Regions from separate parts of the Streptomyces sp. NPDC002779 genome, predicted to be linked through region 1. Evidence: riboswitches for the same ligand, from Rfam matches in the RefSeq annotation. Region 1 holds a riboswitch; each other region holds the start of a gene.

Region 1 (5,915 bases):
TCCTCCGTGGCGACGCGCACCTTCAGGCCCGCCTCCGTCAGCTCGGCCCTGGCGTCCTCCAGGCTCTCGCCGGTGACGTCCGGGACGTCGACCGGGCGGCCCTTGCTGAGCACCAGCGCGACGGCGGAGCCCGAGCGGCGCTCGGTGCCGGCCTCGGGGCTGGTGGAGATCACGGAGCCCCGGGCGACGCTCTCGCTGAACTCCCGGGTGACCATGCCCGGCTCCAGACCCGCGCTCTTCAGCAGCTCCTTCGCCTTGTCCAGCCGGTAGCCCTCCAGGTCGGGCACCTCCACGACCTGCGGCCCCTTGGAGACGACCAGATTCACCGCGTCGTTGTGCCGGATACGGCTGCCGACGCCCGGGTCGGTGCTGATGACCCGGCCGCGCTCGACGGTGTCACTGAAGGCACGCTCGACCGAGCCGACCTCCAGACCGGCATCCCCCAGCCGGTCCTTGGCCTTCGCCTCGGTCTGGGTCAGCAGCGCCGGGACCCGGGTGAACTGGCCGGAGTTGATGTACCAGACGCCCGCGCCGACGCCGAGGACCAGCAGCACGGCGACGACCAGGGCGAACGGGCCGCGCCGCGACACCCGGCGTCCGGCCGGGGAGGGCGGGAGCGGGGCGGCGGACTCCAGCCGGCTGGTGCGGTGGAACCGGTCCTCGTCCTCGTCGACCGGCAGCGGGCTCGGCACCGTCAGCGAGCGCGGGATCACGCTCGTGCGGTTCTCGGCGCCGTCGTGCTCGGCGGACAGGGCCTGCGGAGGGAGCGCGTCCAGCTGGGCCTCGCTGAGCGTGGCGCGGGCCGCGAGGGCCTCGGAGAGCAGCGCCACCGCGTCGTGCGGGCGGACGTCAGGGGTGCGCGCGGTGGCCGAGGCGACCAGCGCGTCGAGCTCGTACGGCAGGCCGGGCACGGTGGCCGACGGCGGCGGGACGTCCTCGTGCAGATGCTTGTAGAGCACGATCGCGGGGGAGTCCCCGTCGTGCGGCTTCTCGCCGGTCAGCATCTCGTACAGCACGACACCGCACGCGTACACGTCGACGCGGGCGTCGGCGGTGCCCGGCTGCTCTATCTGCTCCGGCGCGAGGTAGGAGACGGTGCCGAGGACGGCACCGGTGGTGCTGGTGACCGAGCCCACGGAACGCACCAGCCCGAAGTCGGCGACCTTGACCCGGCCGTCGTCCCCGATGAGCACGTTCTCCGGCTTCATGTCCCGGTGCACGAACCCGGCCCGGTGCGCGGCGCCGAGCGCGGCGAGGACGGGCTCCAGGATGTCCAGGGCGGCACGCGGCTGCAGCGCCCCGCGGTCGCGCAGCACGTCACGCAGGGTGCAGCCGGCGATGTACTCCATGGCGAGATAGACGTACGACCCGTCGGTCCCCTGGTCGAAGACCTGCACGACATTGGGGTGCGCGAGCCGGGCGACCGACTTGGCCTCGCGGATGAACCGCTCCACGAAGATCCCGTCGGCGGCGAGCCCGGGGTGCATCACCTTCAGCGCGAGCACACGGTCGAGCCGGGTGTCCACGGCCCGGTAGACCGTGGCCATCCCACCGACGGCGATCCGCGCATCGACGCGGTAGCGTCCGTCGAGCACCTGCCCGACCAGCGGGTCCTGAAGGGTCGTATCCACGCAGGCGAGTGTACGAGCAGCGACTGACACCCCCGGCTCTCCGTCCGGGACAGTGGCGGGACTGAAGCCGACCTGTGACGCAACCCACGGCCGTTCAGAACGCCGGCCGCTCCGGATCCAGCACCGCCCGTCCCGCCACCGGGGAGGACGCCTCGGCGAAGTGCCGCCGGGGAATCCGGCCCGCCCGGTACGCCAGCCGGCCCGCCTCCACCGCGTGGCGCATCGCGTCGGCCATCAGGACCGGCTCCTTGGCCCGCGTCACCGCCGAGGCGAGCATCACACCCGCGCACCCCAGCTCCATCGCCAGCGCCGCGTCCGAGGCCGTACCTGCTCCGGCGTCCAGGATCACCGGCACGCGCGCGTGCTCCACGATCAGCTGAAAGTTGTGCGGGTTGCGGATCCCGAGCCCGGAGCCGATCGGCGAGCCCAGCGGCATGATCGCCGCACAGCCCACGTCCTCCAGCTTGCGGGCCAGCACCGGGTCGTCGTTGGTGTACGGCAGCACCGTGAACCCGTCGTCCACCAGGGTCTCCGCCGCGTCCAGCAGCTCGATCGGGTCCGGCAGCAGGGTTCGCTCGTCGGCGATGACCTCCAGCTTGACCAGATCGGTGCCGAGGGCCTCCCGCGCGAGGCGGGCCGTCAGCACCGCTTCCCCGGCCGTGAAGCACCCCGCCGTGTTCGGCAGCACCCGGATGCCGAGCCGCTCCAGCACCGACAGCACCGAGCCGTGCACCGAGGCGTCCACCCGCCGCATCGCGACCGTGGTCAGCTCGGTGCCGGACGCGGCCAGCGCCCGCTCCAGCACCTCCAGGGAGGGCGCGCCGCCCGTCCCCATGATCAGCCGGGACGAGAAGGACGTACCGCCGAGGACAAAGGCATCGTCGGCCATGGGTCAGCCTCCTTGGACGGCGGTCAGGACCTCGACGCGGTCCCCCTCGGAGAGGGACGTCGAGGACCACTGCGCGCGCGGGACGACGGTTTCGTTGAGCGCGGCGGCCACTCCGGAGGGCGCCGCGGTGAGGGACTGCACGAGCGTGTCGAGAGCCGTGCCCGGCTCGATCCGCCGACGCTCGCCGTTGACCGAGATGTTCATACGGGCTGCTCCGTGCGTGCGAACCGCTTCGGACTGAAGGGACGGGCCTCGTCGGTGAGTTCACCGGTGGCCAGGGCGTGCGCGAGGGCGTCCCCGGTGATCGGGGTGAGCAGCACGCCGTTGCGGTAGTGCCCGGTCGCCAGCAGCAGGCCGTCCAGCTCGGTCGGGCCCAGCAGGGGCGCGTTGTCGGGGGACCCGGGACGCAGCCCCGCGCGGGTCTCGGTGAGCGGCAGCTCGGTGATGCCGGGCATCAGCTCGTGCGCGTCGCGCAGCAGCTCGTACACGCCTCCCGCGGTCACCGTCGTGTCCCAGCCCAGCTCCTCGCTGGTCGCGCCGACGACCAGCTCGCCGTCGGCCCGCGGCACCAGGTAGACCTGGCTGCCGCGCACCACCGCGCGGACGGTCCGGCTCAGGAACGGCGCCTGCCGCTTCGGCACGGTCAGCCTCAGCACCTGCCCCTTGACGGGCCGTACGGGAGGCAGCACGGCCTCCGGGACGCCCGCCAGCCGCCCGCTGAGGCTGCCGGCCGCCAGGACCACCTGCCCGGCGCCGAGCACGGTGCCGTCGTCCGTCACGCACCCGGCCGCCCGCCCCTGCACCACCGACAGCCGCGTCGCCCACGCCCGGTGGAAGACCACGCCCGCCCGCTCACAGGCCGTCACCAGCGCCCGCGCCAGGCGCCGCGGGTCGATCTGGTGGTCGCCGTCCACCCGGAGCCCGCCGCGCACGCCCGGCGCGAGCATCGGCTCCAGCCGCCGGCACTCCCGCCCCGACAGCCACTCCGAGTCGAGGCCCGACTCCCGTTGCAGCGCGTGCAGTTCCCGCAGATGCGCCCGGTCGTCGGCGTCCAGCGCGACCGCGAGGGTGCCGCACTGGCGGTACCCGAGGTCCTGTCCGGTGAGGTCGGTCAGCTCGGCCGCGAACGCGGGATAGCGGCGCGCCGAGGCCAGATTCAGGCCGAGCAGTGTCTGCTCGCCGTAGTGCAGTTCCGTGACGGCGGCCAGCATGCCGGCCGCCACCTGGGCGGCGCCGCCGCCCGGCTCGGGGTCCACCACGGCCGTGGCGAACCCGCGCTGTGCGGCCCGCCACGCCGTGACCAGGCCGATGATTCCGCCCCCGAGGACGAGGACGTCTGACGAACGCGTAGGCGACATGGGCGTCCAGCCCCTCCCTTCGCCGGCATGACCCGGATCAGGTTCGTACGGTCGGAGGCCGCCAGCCTCCCTCTCAGCCCGGTGCGTCCGGGCTCCCGCGAGTGCTTGTACGTTGGCCACCCTAACCGCTCGTTCCGCGCCTCTGCAGGGAGCCTCGCCCCATGCCCCGCTCGCTCGACGGCCTCGTCCTCGCCCCTGTCGCCGACCAGGCCCCAGGTCAGGTGGGCACGCGGACCCGCTTCACCTACCACGAGAAGGACGGGGAGATCTGGGCCGATTACGCGGGCGGCGATGTCGTACGCGGGCATCTGGTGGGCACGCGCGAGGGTGACCGGCTGGACTTCCGGTACGTGCAGCTCAAGCGGGACGGGACCACTGCGTCCGGGCACTGCGTGTCGACGGTCGTGGAGCTGCCCGACGGGCGGGTGCGGCTGGAGGAGAGCTGGCAGTGGGAGTCCCGGCCGGGCCGGGGAACCAGCGTTGTGGAGCAGGTCACGCGGCACGACGGCTGACTGACAGTTTGTCAGTTGACTATGGTGATCAGGTGAGCGAGCAGACGACGATGTCGCAGCGGCGGGTGGTGGTGGTCGGCGCGGGCATGGCCGGCGTGCAGACCGCGGTCGCCCTGCGTGAACAGGGCTTCACGGGCACGGTACGGGTGATCGGCGCCGAGCCCCACCAGCCCTACGACCGGCCCCCGCTGTCCAAGGCCGTCCTGCTCGGCAAGGCCGAGGGATCCGCCTTCGACATGGACTTCGAGGCACTCGGCATCGAACTCGACCTCGGCCGCGAGGTCCTGGGCGTCCGCCCGGCCGACCACGAGCTGGACACCGCCGCGGGCCCGGTTCCCTACGACGTCCTGGTCGTCGCCACCGGCGCCGAGCCGATCCGGCTGCCGGGCGCCGAGGGCGTGCCCGGAGTCCATCTGCTGCGCACCCTCGACGACGCCGAGCGGCTGCGGCCCGTGCTCGCCCGCCAGCACGACGTCGTGGTCGTCGGTGCGGGCTGGATCGGCGCCGAGTTCGCCACCGCCGCGCGTGAGGCGGGCTGCTCGGTGACGGTCGTGGAGGCGGCGGACCGGCCGCTCGCGGGCGCGCTGCCCGCCGAGGTGGCCGCGCCGATGACCGCCTGGTACGCCGACAGCGGGGCCGAACTGCGTACCCGCGCGCGTGTGGCGCGCGTCGAGCCCGGCGCGGTGGTCCTCGACGACGGCTCGGTGCTGCCCGCGGGGGCCGTCGTGGTCGGCATCGGCGCCCGCCCCGCCACCGCCTGGCTGGCCGGCTCCGGCGTCGAGCTCGGCGCGCACGGCGAGGTGGTGGCCGACGACCATCTGCGCACCGGCGTCCCCGACGTGTACGCGGTCGGCGACTGCGCCTCCTTCCCCTCCGCCCGCTACGGCGAGCGCCTCCTGGTCCACCACTGGGACAACGCGCTGCAGGGCCCGCGCACGGTCGCCGCCGACATCGTCGGCGAGGACCCGCTGGTCTACGACCCGGTCCCGTACTTCTGGTCCGAGCAGTTCGGCCGCTTCGTCCAGTACGCCGGCCACCACGCGACGGCCGACACCACCGTGTGGCGCGGCGACCCGGCCGGCCCCGCCTGGACGGTCTGCTGGCTCCGCGAGGGCCGCCTGATCGCCCTGCTCGCGGTCGGCCGGCCCCGGGACCTGGCCCAGGGGCGCCGCCTGGTCGAATCGGGCACCCGCATGGACCCGGCCCTGCTGGAGGACCCGGCCAGGCCCCTGAAGAAGGCGACGGCCTAGGTTCTCCCGTCCGGACCATCCTGAGGTCCTGGCTCGGAGCGGCCTGGCTTCCTGATGTCAGTGCGGGATGGCAGGCTTGGTTCCGTGACCGAGATTGACGCAAAGATCGATGCTCTCGTCCCCGCCTGGCTCACCCTCCCCGACATCGCCGAACAGCTCGGCGTCGAGGTGACGCGTGTGCGGCAGCTGGTCAAGGACGGCCAGCTCATCGCCGTACGCCGTGGTGAGAACCGCGCGCTGCACGTCCCCGCCGCCTTCATCGACGGAGCCGAGCA
Region 2 (5,915 bases), on a different contig from region 1:
GGCAGCAGGAGCAGCACGGCGATGGTGGCGAGGACCCCGGCCAGCAGCGCCCACTGCCCGGCCCCGCGCGGCCGGCGTGCGGTCAGCGAGGCGTCCACCAGGCGCAGGGCGGTCTCCCGGCGCCGTACGGTCCAGGCGTGCAGGGCGAGGATCGCGCCGACGGCCGCGAACTGGACGAGCGTGAGGACCGCGGCCGTGGACAGGTCGAAGATCTCGGAGGTCTGGCGGTAGATCTCCACTTCGAGGGTGGAGAAGGTCGGGCCGCCGAGGATCTGCACGACACCGAAGGAGGTGAAGGTGAACAGGAAGACCATCAGGGTGGCGGCGGCCACGGCCGGCCCGAGCGCCGGCAGCGTCACCGTCCGCCAGGCCCGCCGGCGGGACGCGCCGAGCATCCGCGCCGCCTCCTCCTGCCGCGGGTCCAGCTGCGCCCAGAGCCCGCCGACGGTGCGGACGACCACGGCGTAGTTGAAGAAGACGTGCGCCAGCAGGATCGCCCACACCGTCGTGTCCAGCCGCAGGCCCCACAGCTCGTCGAGGAGTCCGCCGCGTCCGACGAGCGCCAGGAAGGCCGTACCGACGACGACCGTCGGCAGCACGAACGGCACCGTCACCACCGCCCGCAGGATCTGCTTGCCGGGGAAGTCGAAGCGGGCGAAGACATAGGCGGCGGGCAGCGCGAGCAGCAGGGTCAGCGCGGTGGAGGCGAGCGCCTGCCAGGTGGTGAACCACAGGACGTGCCGGACGTCCGGCTGGGTCAGCACGTCCGCGATCCGGCCGAGCTGCCAGACCCCGTCGACCCGCAGGCCGCGGGCGACGATCGCGGCGACGGGGTAGGCGAAGAAGACGCCGAAGAACGCGACGGGCAGGGCCATCAGGCCCAGCCGCGCCGCGTGCCGGCGCCGGCCGGCTACTTCAGTACGAGCGAGGTCCACGACTTGACCCACTCGTCGCGGTGGTCGGCGATCTTCGCGGGGTCCATGGTCAAGGGCTTCTTGGCCGCGGGCCCGTGCTCGGTGAACTCCGCGGGCACGTCCGCCTCCTCGACCACGGGGTAGACGAACATGTTCAGCGGCATGTCCTCCTGGAACTTCTTGCTGATCAGGAAGTCGATCAGCGCCTTGCCGCCCTCGCTGTTCCGCGCGTTGCCGAGCAGGCCCGCGAACTCGATCTGCCGGAAGCAGGTGCCCTCGGCGACGCCGGTGGGAGCGGTGGCGGGCTTCGGGTCGCCGTAGATCACCTCGGCGGGCGGCGAGGAGGCGTACGACACCACGAGCGGCCGGTCGGCCTTGGCCGCCTTGCCGCCGGCGGAGCCGGAGAATTCCTCGTTGTAGGCCTGCTCCCAGCCGTCGACCACCTTGACGCCATTGGCCTTGAGCTTCTTCCAGTACTCCGGCCAGCCGTCGTCGCCGTAGCGCGCGGCGGTGCCGAGCAGGAAGCCGAGGCCGGGCGAGGAGGTGGAGGCGTTCTCGGTGACGAGGAGGTTCTTGTACGCGGGCTCGGCCAGGTCGTCGAGGGTCGACGGCGGGGCCAGGTCACGGTCCTCGAAGTACTTCTTGTCGTAGTTGACGCAGATGTCGCCGTAGTCGACCGGGGTGACCCGGTGCTCGTCCCGGTCGAGCTGGAACGTGGCGTCGATCCGGTCGAGGCCCTTCGCCTCGTACGGCTGGAAGAGCCCGTTGTCGAGCGCGCGGGACAGCAGGGTGTTGTCGACGCCGAAGAAGACGTCGCCCTGCGGGTCGTCCTTGGTCAGGATGGCCTTGTTGACGGCCTGCCCGGCGTCGCCGTCCTCCAGGACCTTGACCTGGTACCCGGAGCTCTTCTCGAAGTCCGCGAGGACCTCCTTGGACACGGCCCACGAGTTGTGGCTGACCAGGGTGACGGTCCTGGCGGCGCCGCCGGACCCGTGGTCGTCGTCGGAGGACCCGCACGCCGAGAGCGTGACGAGGCCGAGTCCGACGGCCATGACGGTGGCCTTCTTGGTGATGCTCACTGAATTCCTCCTGGAGTGGACCAGGAAGAGACGCGGCCCTGCCCGGACCTCCCAAGAGTCCGGGCAGGGCGCAACAGCTCGAGTGACGACCGATCTCCCTACCCAGAATGACCTGGGCGAGGTTCAGAGGGTCTGCGGCCTGTCCCGCACTCTCAGCGCTGTGGCGCTCCCCTGTCGGAATATGAAGATGTACGTACGACGATCAGACTACCGCGCGCACACTACCGCTCGGTGGCCGCGAGCTGACCACACGCCCCGTCGATCTCCTGGCCCCGGGTGTCCCGGACCGTCACCGGCACCCCGTGTGCCGCGATGGCCTCGACGAACGCCTTCTCGTCCTCGGGCCGGGAAGCGGTCCACTTCGAGCCCGGGGTCGGGTTCAGCGGGATCAGGTTCACATGCACGGGCTTGCCCTTGAGCAGCCGCCCGAGCCGGTCGCCCCGCCAGGCCTGGTCGTTGATGTCCCGGATCAGCGCGTACTCGATGGACAGCCGGCGCCCGGACTTCGCGGAGTACTCGAACCCCGCGTCCAGCACCTCGCGGACCTTCCAGCGGGTGTTCACCGGGACGAGGGTGTCGCGCAGCTCGTCGTCGGGGGCGTGCAGCGAGATCGCGAGCCGGCACTTGAAGCCCTCGTCGGAGAACCGGTGGATCGCCGGGACCAGACCGACGGTGGAGACGGTGATCCCGCGCTGCGACAGCCCCAGCCCGTCCGGCTCGGGGTCGGTGAGGCGCCGGATGGAGCCCACGACCCGGTTGTAGTTGGCGAGCGGCTCGCCCATCCCCATGAAGACGATGTTGGACAGCCGGGCGGGCCCACCGGGCACCTCCCCGTCCCGCAGCGCCCGCATCCCGTCGACGATCTGATGCACGATCTCGGCGGTGGACAGATTCCGGTCGAGCCCGGCCTGCCCGGTCGCGCAGAACGGGCAGTTCATGCCACAGCCGGCCTGCGAGCTGATGCACATGGTCACCCGGTCCGGATACCGCATCAGCACCGACTCGACGAGCGTCCCGTCGAACAGCCGCCAGAGCGTCTTGCGGGTGGTCCCCTGGTCGGTCGACAGATGCCGCACGACCGTCATCAGCTCGGGGAACAGCTCCTCGCGCAGCTTGCCGCGCGCCGCGGCCGGGATGTCGGTCCACTGCTCGGGGTCGTGGGTGTACCGCGCGAAGTAGTGCTGCGAGAGCTGCTTGGCACGAAACGGCTTCTCCCCGACCGCAGCGACGGCGTCCTTACGCTCGGCGGGCGAAAGATCAGCAAGATGCCGCGGCGGCTTCTTGGCTCCGCGCGGGGCGACGAATGTGAGTTCTCCGGGCTTAGGCATGGCTGTACCAGTGTCGCAGATCGATTCGTGTGGCCGGGGCCACCCGATCATCCGCCGATCCCCTCCAGCCGTTCCTTCAGCAGCGCCTCGTCCCGCGGCAGCTCCTTGCGGACCTGCGGGCGGACGACCAAGGGCACCAGGGCCTTGCCCAGGCCGTGTGCTTCGAAGTCGATCTCGATGGTCACGCGGCAGCGCCGGCCCTCGTCGAGCGGTTCGATCGAGCCGTGGGTGCGGGGACGGACCGGCCCTTCGATGCCGTGCAGGTCCCAGCTGTGCGGTGGGTCGAGGGCGTCGAACTCGATGGTCATCGGGACCTCGCGGGTGCCGATGCGGCGGGTGACCCGGACGCGCGAGCCGGGGTGCATCGGCCCCAGCTCCAGTGGCTCCGCCTTGACGGCGCTCAGCTGCCATTCGGGCAGATGGGAGGGGGTGGTGATGTACGCGAACGCTTCTTCGGGCGTGCAGTCGAGGTCGATGGATTCGCGGATGGCGGACATGGTGGGACCCCCTTCACGGGCGTACACCTCAAGCGTCCCACCACGCCGCCCCCGGGAACAGCGGAGCCCCCGCCGAGGCGGGGGCTCCCAGGGGTCCGTCGACGCGCAGCCGGACCCGACGCTCAGCCGGACCCGACGAACAGCACGAGCAGCAGCCAGACCACGGGCGCCGTGGGCAGCAGGGAGTCCAGCCGGTCCATGATGCCGCCGTGCCCCGGCAGCAGCGTGCCCATGTCCTTGATCCCCAGGTCCCGCTTGATCATCGACTCGCCGAGGTCGCCCAGCGTGGCGCTCGCCGCGACCGCGAGGCCGAGCAGGAGGCCCTGCCACCAGACGCCGTCGTCGATCAGGAACTGCATGCACAGCGCACCCGCCACCATGGCGAAGGAAACCGCCCCGAGCAGCCCCTCGCGGGTCTTGCCGGGGCTGATCCGCGGAGCGAGCTTGTGCTTGCCGAAGCGCCAGCCGATGGCGTACGCCCCGGTGTCGCTGACGACGGTCAGCAGCAGGAACGTCAGCACCCGGGCCGGGCCGTCGTCGGCGGTGAGCATCATCGCGACGAACGTGGCCAGGAACGGGACGTAGAACGCGGCGAAGACGCCCGCCGTGACGTCCTTGAGGTACCCCTCGGGGGGTTCCGTCATCCGCCAGACCAGGACGGCCAGCGCGGTCAGCGCCATCGCCACCCAGGCGCCCTCGGCGCCACGGACGTACCCGGCGACGACCATCGCCGCACCGCCGACCGCGAGCGGGACGAGCGGCGCCTTGATGCCCTTGCGCTCCTCCAGCCGCTTGGTCAGCTCCCACAGACCCACCACGACGGCGACGGCGACGACCCCGACGAACGCGGCCTTGTAGACGAACAGCGAGGCGACGATCACCGCGCCGAGCCCGATGCCGACCCCTATCGCCGCACCCAGATCGCGCCCGGCGCTCTTCTTCTGCGGTCGGGGCGCCGGCTGCGGGGCGTCGTGCATGGGCTCCGGATTCTGCGGCGCGTTGCCGTGGGGCTGCGCCCGCGGCGTCTCGTCGCGGAACAGGGGGCCACCCAGCCGAGCGGCCCCCCGATCGTCATCCTGGTCTCCGCCATACGCGGGTACGTCGGGCACGATGGGCATGGGGCGAGTCTGCTGCGCCTCAGGCGCATCGTACGTGGGACCCGCCGGGGCAGCCCCCTGGACAGGCCCCTGGTCGGACGGCCCCCAGTACCCGGCTTGTGGCGGCGCTCCCCAGGAAGAGTCGTTCATCAGACCTCGAGCAGCTCAGCTTCCTTGTGCTTCAGGAGCTCGTCCACCTGGGCGACGTACTTGTGGGTGGTGTCGTCGAGCTCCTTCTCCGCACGGCGGCCCTCGTCCTCACCGACGTCGCCGTCCTTGACGAGCTTGTCGATGGCGTCCTTGGCCTTGCGGCGCACCGAGCGGATGGAGACCTTGCTGTCCTCGGCCTTGCTCCGGGCGACCTTGATGTAGTCGCGGCGGCGCTCCTCGGTGAGCTCGGGGAACACCACACGGATGATGTTGCCGTCGTTGCTCGGGTTGACGCCCAGGTCGGAGTCGCGGATCGCCTGCTCGATGTTGCGCAGGGCGGTCTTGTCGAACGGGGTCACGACCGCCATGCGCGGCTCCGGCACGGAGAACGAAGCCAGCTGGTTGATCGGCGTCGGCGCGCCGTAGTAGTCGGCCACGATCTTGTTGAACATCGCCGGGTGCGCACGGCCGGTGCGGATCGCGGCGAAGTCCTCCTTGGCGACCACGACGGCCTTCTCCATCTTCTCCTCGGCCTCGAGGAGGGTCTCTTCGATCACCACTTGCTCCTGCGTGTCTTGAGTAGGCCCGGCTGCGGTTCCTTGCGGGAGGCGGCGGCCGGCTGCGTCGCGTCTTCTTCCTGCACGGTTCCCGACCGGCAGGACATTGTCCATCCCCCGGTCAGGGTCCGTAGGTGTTGCCCGTCAGTGGCGGCTGTCCTGGTCACCCACAAGCGTGCCGATCTTCTCACCCTTGACGGCACGGGCGATATTGCCCTCCGCCAGAAGCTCGAACACCAGGATCGGAAGCTTGTTGTCGCGGCAGAGCGTGACGGCGGTGGCGTCGGCGACCT
Region 3 (5,915 bases), on a different contig from region 1:
CCCGCTGCTGCTTGCCCAGGTGGCTCACGGCCTTCGAGGCGTGGTGGGGCTGGTTGTAGAAGATGAAGTCGGCGTCGTCGCGCACGCGTCCCGCCGCGGTGAGCAGCAGCGCCGAAGCGTCCACGTCGGGGGTGCCCGGCCCGTCGGACCAGGTCAGCTCCACGCGCACGGCCGTTGCGTCTACGGGAAGGTTGGCGCCCTTGCTCAGTGCTGTCATGGGATCAGTGTGCCGACTGATCCGGCGGCCCCGGAAGGGCCTCGGTCCCTCGGCCGAGGTCGGGCTGTTTCACGTGAAACAGCCCGACCTCGGCCGACGTGGACCCGTTCTCGGTGCTCAGTCCGCGATCGGCAGGTACACGCGGTTGCCCGCGGCTGCGAACTCCTTGGACTTCTGGGCCATCCCGTCCTCGATCTCCCCCGCCGTGCTGCCGTGCTGTCGGCGGATGTCCTGGGAGATCTTCATCGAGCAGAACTTCGGACCGCACATGGAGCAGAAGTGGGCGGTCTTGGCCGGCTCCGCCGGGAGGGTCTCGTCGTGGAACTCCCGGGCGGTGTCCGGGTCGAGGGCCAGGTTGAACTGGTCCTCCCACCGGAACTCGAAGCGGGCGTCGGACAGGGCGTCATCCCAGTCCTGAGCGCCCGGGTGGCCCTTGGCGAGGTCGGCCGCGTGGGCGGCGATCTTGTAGGTGATGACGCCGGTCTTCACGTCGTCCCGGTTGGGCAGGCCCAGGTGCTCCTTGGGCGTGACGTAGCAGAGCATGGCCGTGCCCCACCAGGCGATCATCGCGGCACCGATGCCGGAGGTGATGTGGTCGTACGCCGGGGCGACATCCGTCGTCAGCGGGCCGAGCGTGTAGAACGGCGCCTCCTCGCAGATCTCCTGCTGAAGGTCGATGTTCTCCTTGATCTTGTGCATCGGGACATGTCCCGGGCCCTCGATCATGGTCTGGACGTTGAAGCTCTTGGCGATCCGGTTGAGTTCGCCGAGCGTCCGCAGCTCCGCGAACTGCGCCTCGTCGTTGGCGTCCGCGATCGAGCCGGGCCGCAGGCCGTCGCCGAGCGAGTACGTGACGTCGTAGGCGGCGAGGATCTCGCAGAGCTCCTCGAAGTTCTCGTACAGGAAGCTCTCCTTGTGGTGCGCGAGGCACCACGCGGCCATGATCGAGCCGCCGCGGGAGACGATGCCGGTCTTGCGGTTGGCGGTCAGCGGCACATACGGCAGGCGGACGCCCGCGTGGACCGTCATGTAGTCCACGCCCTGCTCGGCCTGCTCGATGACGGTGTCCTTGTAGATCTCCCAGGTCAGTTCCTCGGCCTTGCCGTCGACCTTCTCCAGGGCCTGGTAGAGCGGCACCGTGCCGATGGGGACGGGGGAGTTGCGCAGCACCCACTCGCGGGTGGTGTGGATGTTGCGGCCGGTGGACAGATCCATGACCGTGTCGGCGCCCCACCGGGTCGCCCAGGTCATCTTCTCGACCTCCTCCTCGATGGAGGACGTCACCGCGGAGTTGCCGATATTGGCGTTCACCTTCACCAGGAACCGCTTGCCGATGATCATCGGCTCGATCTCCGGGTGGTTGACGTTCGCCGGCAGCACCGCACGTCCTGCCGCGATCTCCTCTCGGATCACTTCCGGCGCCACGTTCTCCCGGATGGCCACGTACTCCATCTCGGGCGTGATCTCGCCCCGGCGGGCGTACGCGAGCTGGGTGACCGCCTGCCCGTCCCGGCCGCGGCGCGGCAGCCGGGGGCGGCCGGGGAAGACCGCGTCGAGGTTGCGCAGGCCGCCGCGCGGTGAGGTGTGCTTGATCCCGTCGTCCTCGGGGCGGACGGGACGGCCCGCGTACTCCTCGGTGTCGCCGCGGCCGATGATCCAGTTCTCCCGCAGCGGGGAAAGTCCCCGGCGGACGTCGGTGTCGACGCCCGGATCGGTGTACGGGCCGGAGGTGTCGTACAGCGTGACGGACTGCCCGTTGGTGAGGTGCACCTGACGGACCGGCACCTGTAGATCGGGGCGCGAGCCCTCGACGTACGCCTTGTGCCAGCCGATGGACTTCCCGGCCTCATCGCTCGACGAACCGTTCGCACCGTTCGTCGTGTTCTGCGTGGAGGCAGGCGTGCGTGCGTCCTTGATGGTCATGAGACCTACTCCCTACGCCGGCATTACCCGGTAACAGGTTCGGCGGTCGACGCAGCGGCTTCCGTCTGCCGATGTTTCGTGTGCAACGTCACTCGCGTGTGGTGACGTTCCACGTGAAACATCGCTGGGACGGAGGTCAGCGCCCTCTCAGCCCGGTGCTCCGAGCTCCCGCGTGTACAAAGGTGCCCCCACGCTAGCGTCAATTCGGGCGCGGTGAACAGGGGGCCCCGGTCGTTCTTGCGATGATCGGTCGGTGACCACGACGCATGAACCCCCGTTCCCGCCCGAGCCGCCCCGCGGCCCCGGTTCCGGATCCACCGGTGGTGGTGACGGGCACGGGCACGGAAACGGCCATTCCCACAGCCATGCCCATGGCCCGGCGGCCCCGGTCTCCAAGCATCTGCGCAAGGTCATCGCGGCGATCCTCATCCCGTTCGCCGCGGCGGTCGTCGTGGGGCTCGCGGTGCTGTGGCCGGGTGGCGCGCCCTCGCACGAGCGCACGGGTGTCGGCTTCGACCGTCAGACCCAGCAGGCCACCGTCACCAAGGTCGAGGAGGTCAGCTGCTCCTCGGTGAACGCCTCCGGGGTTCCCCCGACCGGCGACACCTCCACCGCGGAGGGCTCCTCGGCGCAGCAGCAGGAGGACGGCACCTGCAAGAAGGCGACGATCCGCGTCGACTCCGGCAAGGACAAGGGCCGCACCTTCACCGAGATCGTCCAGCCGGACCAGTCGCGGCAGCTGCACGAGGACGAGGAGGTCGTGGTCGCCTATGAGCCCTCGGCGCCCAAGGACCTCCAGTACTCGGTCACCGACGTCAACCGCCGGATCCCGATGGCGGTGCTCGCCGGGCTCTTCGCGCTGGCCGTCGTGGCGGTGGGCCGGCTGCGCGGTGTCATGGCGCTGATCGCGCTCGCCGTCAGTTTCCTGGTGCTGACCCTCTTCATCCTGCCCGCCATCCTCCAGGGATCGAACCCGCTGGTCGTGGCGGTGGTCGGGTCGAGCGCCATCATGCTGATCGCCCTCTACATGTGCCATGGCCTGTCGGCCCGGACGTCCGTGGCGGTTCTCGGGACGCTGATCTCGTTGCTGCTGATCGGCATCCTCGGCTCGGTCTTCATCGACTGGGCCGCCCTCACCGGCAACACGGACGACAACACCGGTCTGATCCACGGGCTGTACCCGGAGATCGACATGAGCGGTCTGCTGCTCGCCGGCATCATCATCGGTTCCCTCGGTGTCCTCGACGACGTGACGGTCACCCAGACCTCGGCCGTCTGGGAGCTGCACGAGGCCAACCCGACGATGGGCTGGCGGGGTCTGTACCGGGCCGGCATCCGGATCGGCCGCGACCACATCGCGTCCGTCGTCAACACCCTCGTCCTGGCCTATGCGGGCGCCGCGCTGCCGCTGCTGCTGCTCTTCTCGATCGCGCAGAGCAGTGTGGGCACGGTCGCCAACAGTGAGCTGGTCGCGGAGGAGATCGTGCGCACCCTGGTCGGTTCGATCGGCCTGGTCGCCTCGGTCCCGGTCACCACGGCCCTGGCCGCGCTGATGGTCGCCTCCGACCGCCCCGAGCGGGAGCCCGCCGCGGCCGGGGGACGCCCGGCTCCGGCGCGAGGGGGACGGGGGCGACGGCGGAAGCGGTGAGGCCCGGGGCCGCCGCCTGGACCTCCCGACAGTTGGGTTTCGGCTTCAACGGACGGTTGGGTTCCGGCCTCAACGGCCCGGTGCAGAGAAGAAGCGTTCCTGCACAACCCCAGGCCGCCTGCTGAAGCGTTACGGCTGTCTCCCGCCGCCCTGCCGCACCGCTTCAGCCCGCGCTCTGCTCCTCCGCCAGGATGCGGTCCAGTGCCTCGTCAAGACTGGCGTCGAAGTCGGACAGCGCACCCTCCTGGCCCAGCGGCACCAGCTTGTCGGTGCGGTCGAGGAACGCCACGAGCGGCGCCGCGGAGGAACGGAACAGCGCGTGATCGCCGCCCACCTGAAGCCGGATCAGCACATCGCCGAGCGCGTCGGGGTCGGCCGGGGAAACCCGCACATCACCCTCACCGCATGGCCGACCCACCCCGTCGATCATCAGCTCCCGCCCGAAGGCCCAGGTCACCGGCGCGTCTCCGGGCAAATGGAAGGTCAGCCGCACGGCGTAGGGATCGCAGGTCTCGTACCGCAGTTCCACTGGAATGCGGAAAGAGAGCTCCTCGGAGACGAGGAAGCTCATCATGACCTCTGCCTGTACGGACTCGTGCATCGCCTACCCCGTCATCTGCCGTGGATGTGGCCAGGAATGGTTCCCCGACACAGAGGAATCTTGCTGAACGTACACGGGAGATCACAAGGAGTGAGTTTTCAGATACTGATAGAGATCGCCAGCGACCCGAGATGCCGTCCGATCTCGCTCTGCAGTTGCCGGGCCGCGACCAGCAGCCGGTCGGCCTGGTGGGCCGGGAGAGAGATGGCCATCGTCGCCGCCGTGGTACCGACGGTGATCGGAATCGCGGCGCACACCGTTCCCAGCGCGTACTCCTGACGCTCGGTCACCATCTCCATCCGGTCCATCCGGTCCAGCCGGCGCAGCAGCGTGTGGTCGTCGCGCACGGTGTACGGGGTGATGGGCTGCACGGGATAGCGCTCCAGATGGTCGCGGCGGGTGGCCTCGTCCACCTGGGCCAGCAGACACTGCCCGATGGCGTGCGCGTGCCCGGTCTCCCGGAAGTCGGCCCACTCCTCGACCGCGGGGTTGCCCGGGGTGTCGGAGACGCACATGACCTCGATCTCGCCGTCCCGGTACACCGCGTAGTACACGGGCACCCCGATGGCGTCCCGCCAGTGCGCGAGTGCGTCGGCGACCGAGCTGCGACGTTTCTGCTGGGCTCCGCTGGTGCCCAGCCGCTCGGCTGCCTCTCCGAGGAAGAACAGGCCCTTGTCCCGGCGGAGATAGCCCTCGTGGACGAGGGTGCGCAGCAGGTGGTACGCGGTGGGCAGCGCCAGGCCGTTCTCCCGGGCCAGCTGCTTTGCGGGGGCGCCGTGCTCGTGCTCGGCGACGGATTCCAGCAGGCGCATGGCGCGCTGGACGGATCCGATGAGGGTCGCGGAGTGGGCGGCGCTCGCCGGATCGGGCGGATTCCCGGAGCGCTCGGGCGTCGGCTGCACCGGGGGCCGGGCGCGGGTCCCGGCCCCGGGGTGGGGGGCCCGGTCGGGTGCGCGGCCTGTGGGGTTGTGGGTTGTGGGGTTGTGAGTTGTGGGGTTGCGGACTGTCGGATTGCGGACTGTCGGGTTTTCGGAGGGTGCGGTGTCAACCGTGGCCAAGGGTCACTCCCGAAGCGCGAGGGGGCAGCCCGTGCGGGGAACACGGGTGGGGGTGTACGCCGCTCGCGGGGTCGTCCCCGCGTCGATTTCCGGACTCTATTCGTCCGTCACCGCTCGCAGACGGCCTGCCAGGGAAACTTCCCTCGGCCGAGGGAACCAGTGCTTCTGGTTACCGCTCGCCCGGTGCCCGTGGGCCCGTCAGAAGTCGCTCCGCGAGGAAGCGCTCGACGTGAACTTCCGTACGACGTAAATGAGTCCGCCGACCAGGGCCACGAAGACCAGCACCTTGAACAGCAGCCCGATGACGAAGCCGACGATGTTCGCTATCAGCCCGCCGAACACCACCAGGGCGATGACCGGTACCGCGATCCACTTCACCCACCACGGCAGTCCCGCGAAGATCTCACCCATCGCCCTCGTCCTTACCTCTCCGCCCGTCACTGTGCCGGGTCCGGTAGGACGGCCCGC

What was found. Region 1 has a riboswitch for thiamine pyrophosphate ahead of thiO (glycine oxidase ThiO). Riboswitches for the same ligand answer to the same signal wherever they lie in the genome.
Region 2: another riboswitch for thiamine pyrophosphate. It lies ahead of ACFYW5_RS00355 (thiamine ABC transporter substrate binding subunit); the one in region 1 lies ahead of thiO (glycine oxidase ThiO).
Region 3: another riboswitch for thiamine pyrophosphate. It lies ahead of thiC (phosphomethylpyrimidine synthase ThiC); the one in region 1 lies ahead of thiO (glycine oxidase ThiO).

What each region holds. Positions count from the first base shown of each region.
Region 1 covers NZ_JBIAQC010000007.1:103,581-109,495, forward strand. The annotation lists gene pknB (Stk1 family PASTA domain-containing Ser/Thr kinase) at 1-1,631, opposite strand, end outside; gene ACFYW5_RS20915 (thiazole synthase) at 1,726-2,520, opposite strand; gene thiS (sulfur carrier protein ThiS) at 2,524-2,724, opposite strand; gene thiO (glycine oxidase ThiO) at 2,721-3,878, opposite strand; TPP riboswitch at 3,876-3,987, opposite strand; gene ACFYW5_RS20930 (hypothetical protein) at 4,040-4,390, shown strand; gene ACFYW5_RS20935 (NAD(P)/FAD-dependent oxidoreductase) at 4,441-5,640, shown strand; gene ACFYW5_RS20940 (Rv2175c family DNA-binding protein) at 5,725-5,915, shown strand, end outside.
Region 2 covers NZ_JBIAQC010000001.1:88,581-94,495, forward strand. The annotation lists gene ACFYW5_RS00350 (ABC transporter permease) at 1-875, opposite strand, end outside; gene ACFYW5_RS00355 (thiamine ABC transporter substrate binding subunit) at 911-1,993, opposite strand; TPP riboswitch at 2,071-2,176, opposite strand; gene rlmN (23S rRNA (adenine(2503)-C(2))-methyltransferase RlmN) at 2,215-3,321, opposite strand; gene ACFYW5_RS00365 (SRPBCC family protein) at 3,369-3,818, opposite strand; gene ACFYW5_RS00370 (phosphatidate cytidylyltransferase) at 3,941-5,065, opposite strand; gene frr (ribosome recycling factor) at 5,065-5,622, opposite strand; gene pyrH (UMP kinase) at 5,767-5,915, opposite strand, start outside.
Region 3 covers NZ_JBIAQC010000003.1:169,644-175,558, forward strand. The annotation lists gene ACFYW5_RS10625 (VWA domain-containing protein) at 1-217, opposite strand, end outside; gene thiC (phosphomethylpyrimidine synthase ThiC) at 335-2,140, opposite strand; TPP riboswitch at 2,133-2,322, opposite strand; gene ACFYW5_RS10635 (YibE/F family protein) at 2,394-3,788, shown strand; gene ACFYW5_RS10640 (SsgA family sporulation/cell division regulator) at 3,952-4,389, opposite strand; gene ACFYW5_RS10645 (IclR family transcriptional regulator) at 4,488-5,291, opposite strand; gene ACFYW5_RS10650 (DUF5326 family protein) at 5,646-5,858, opposite strand.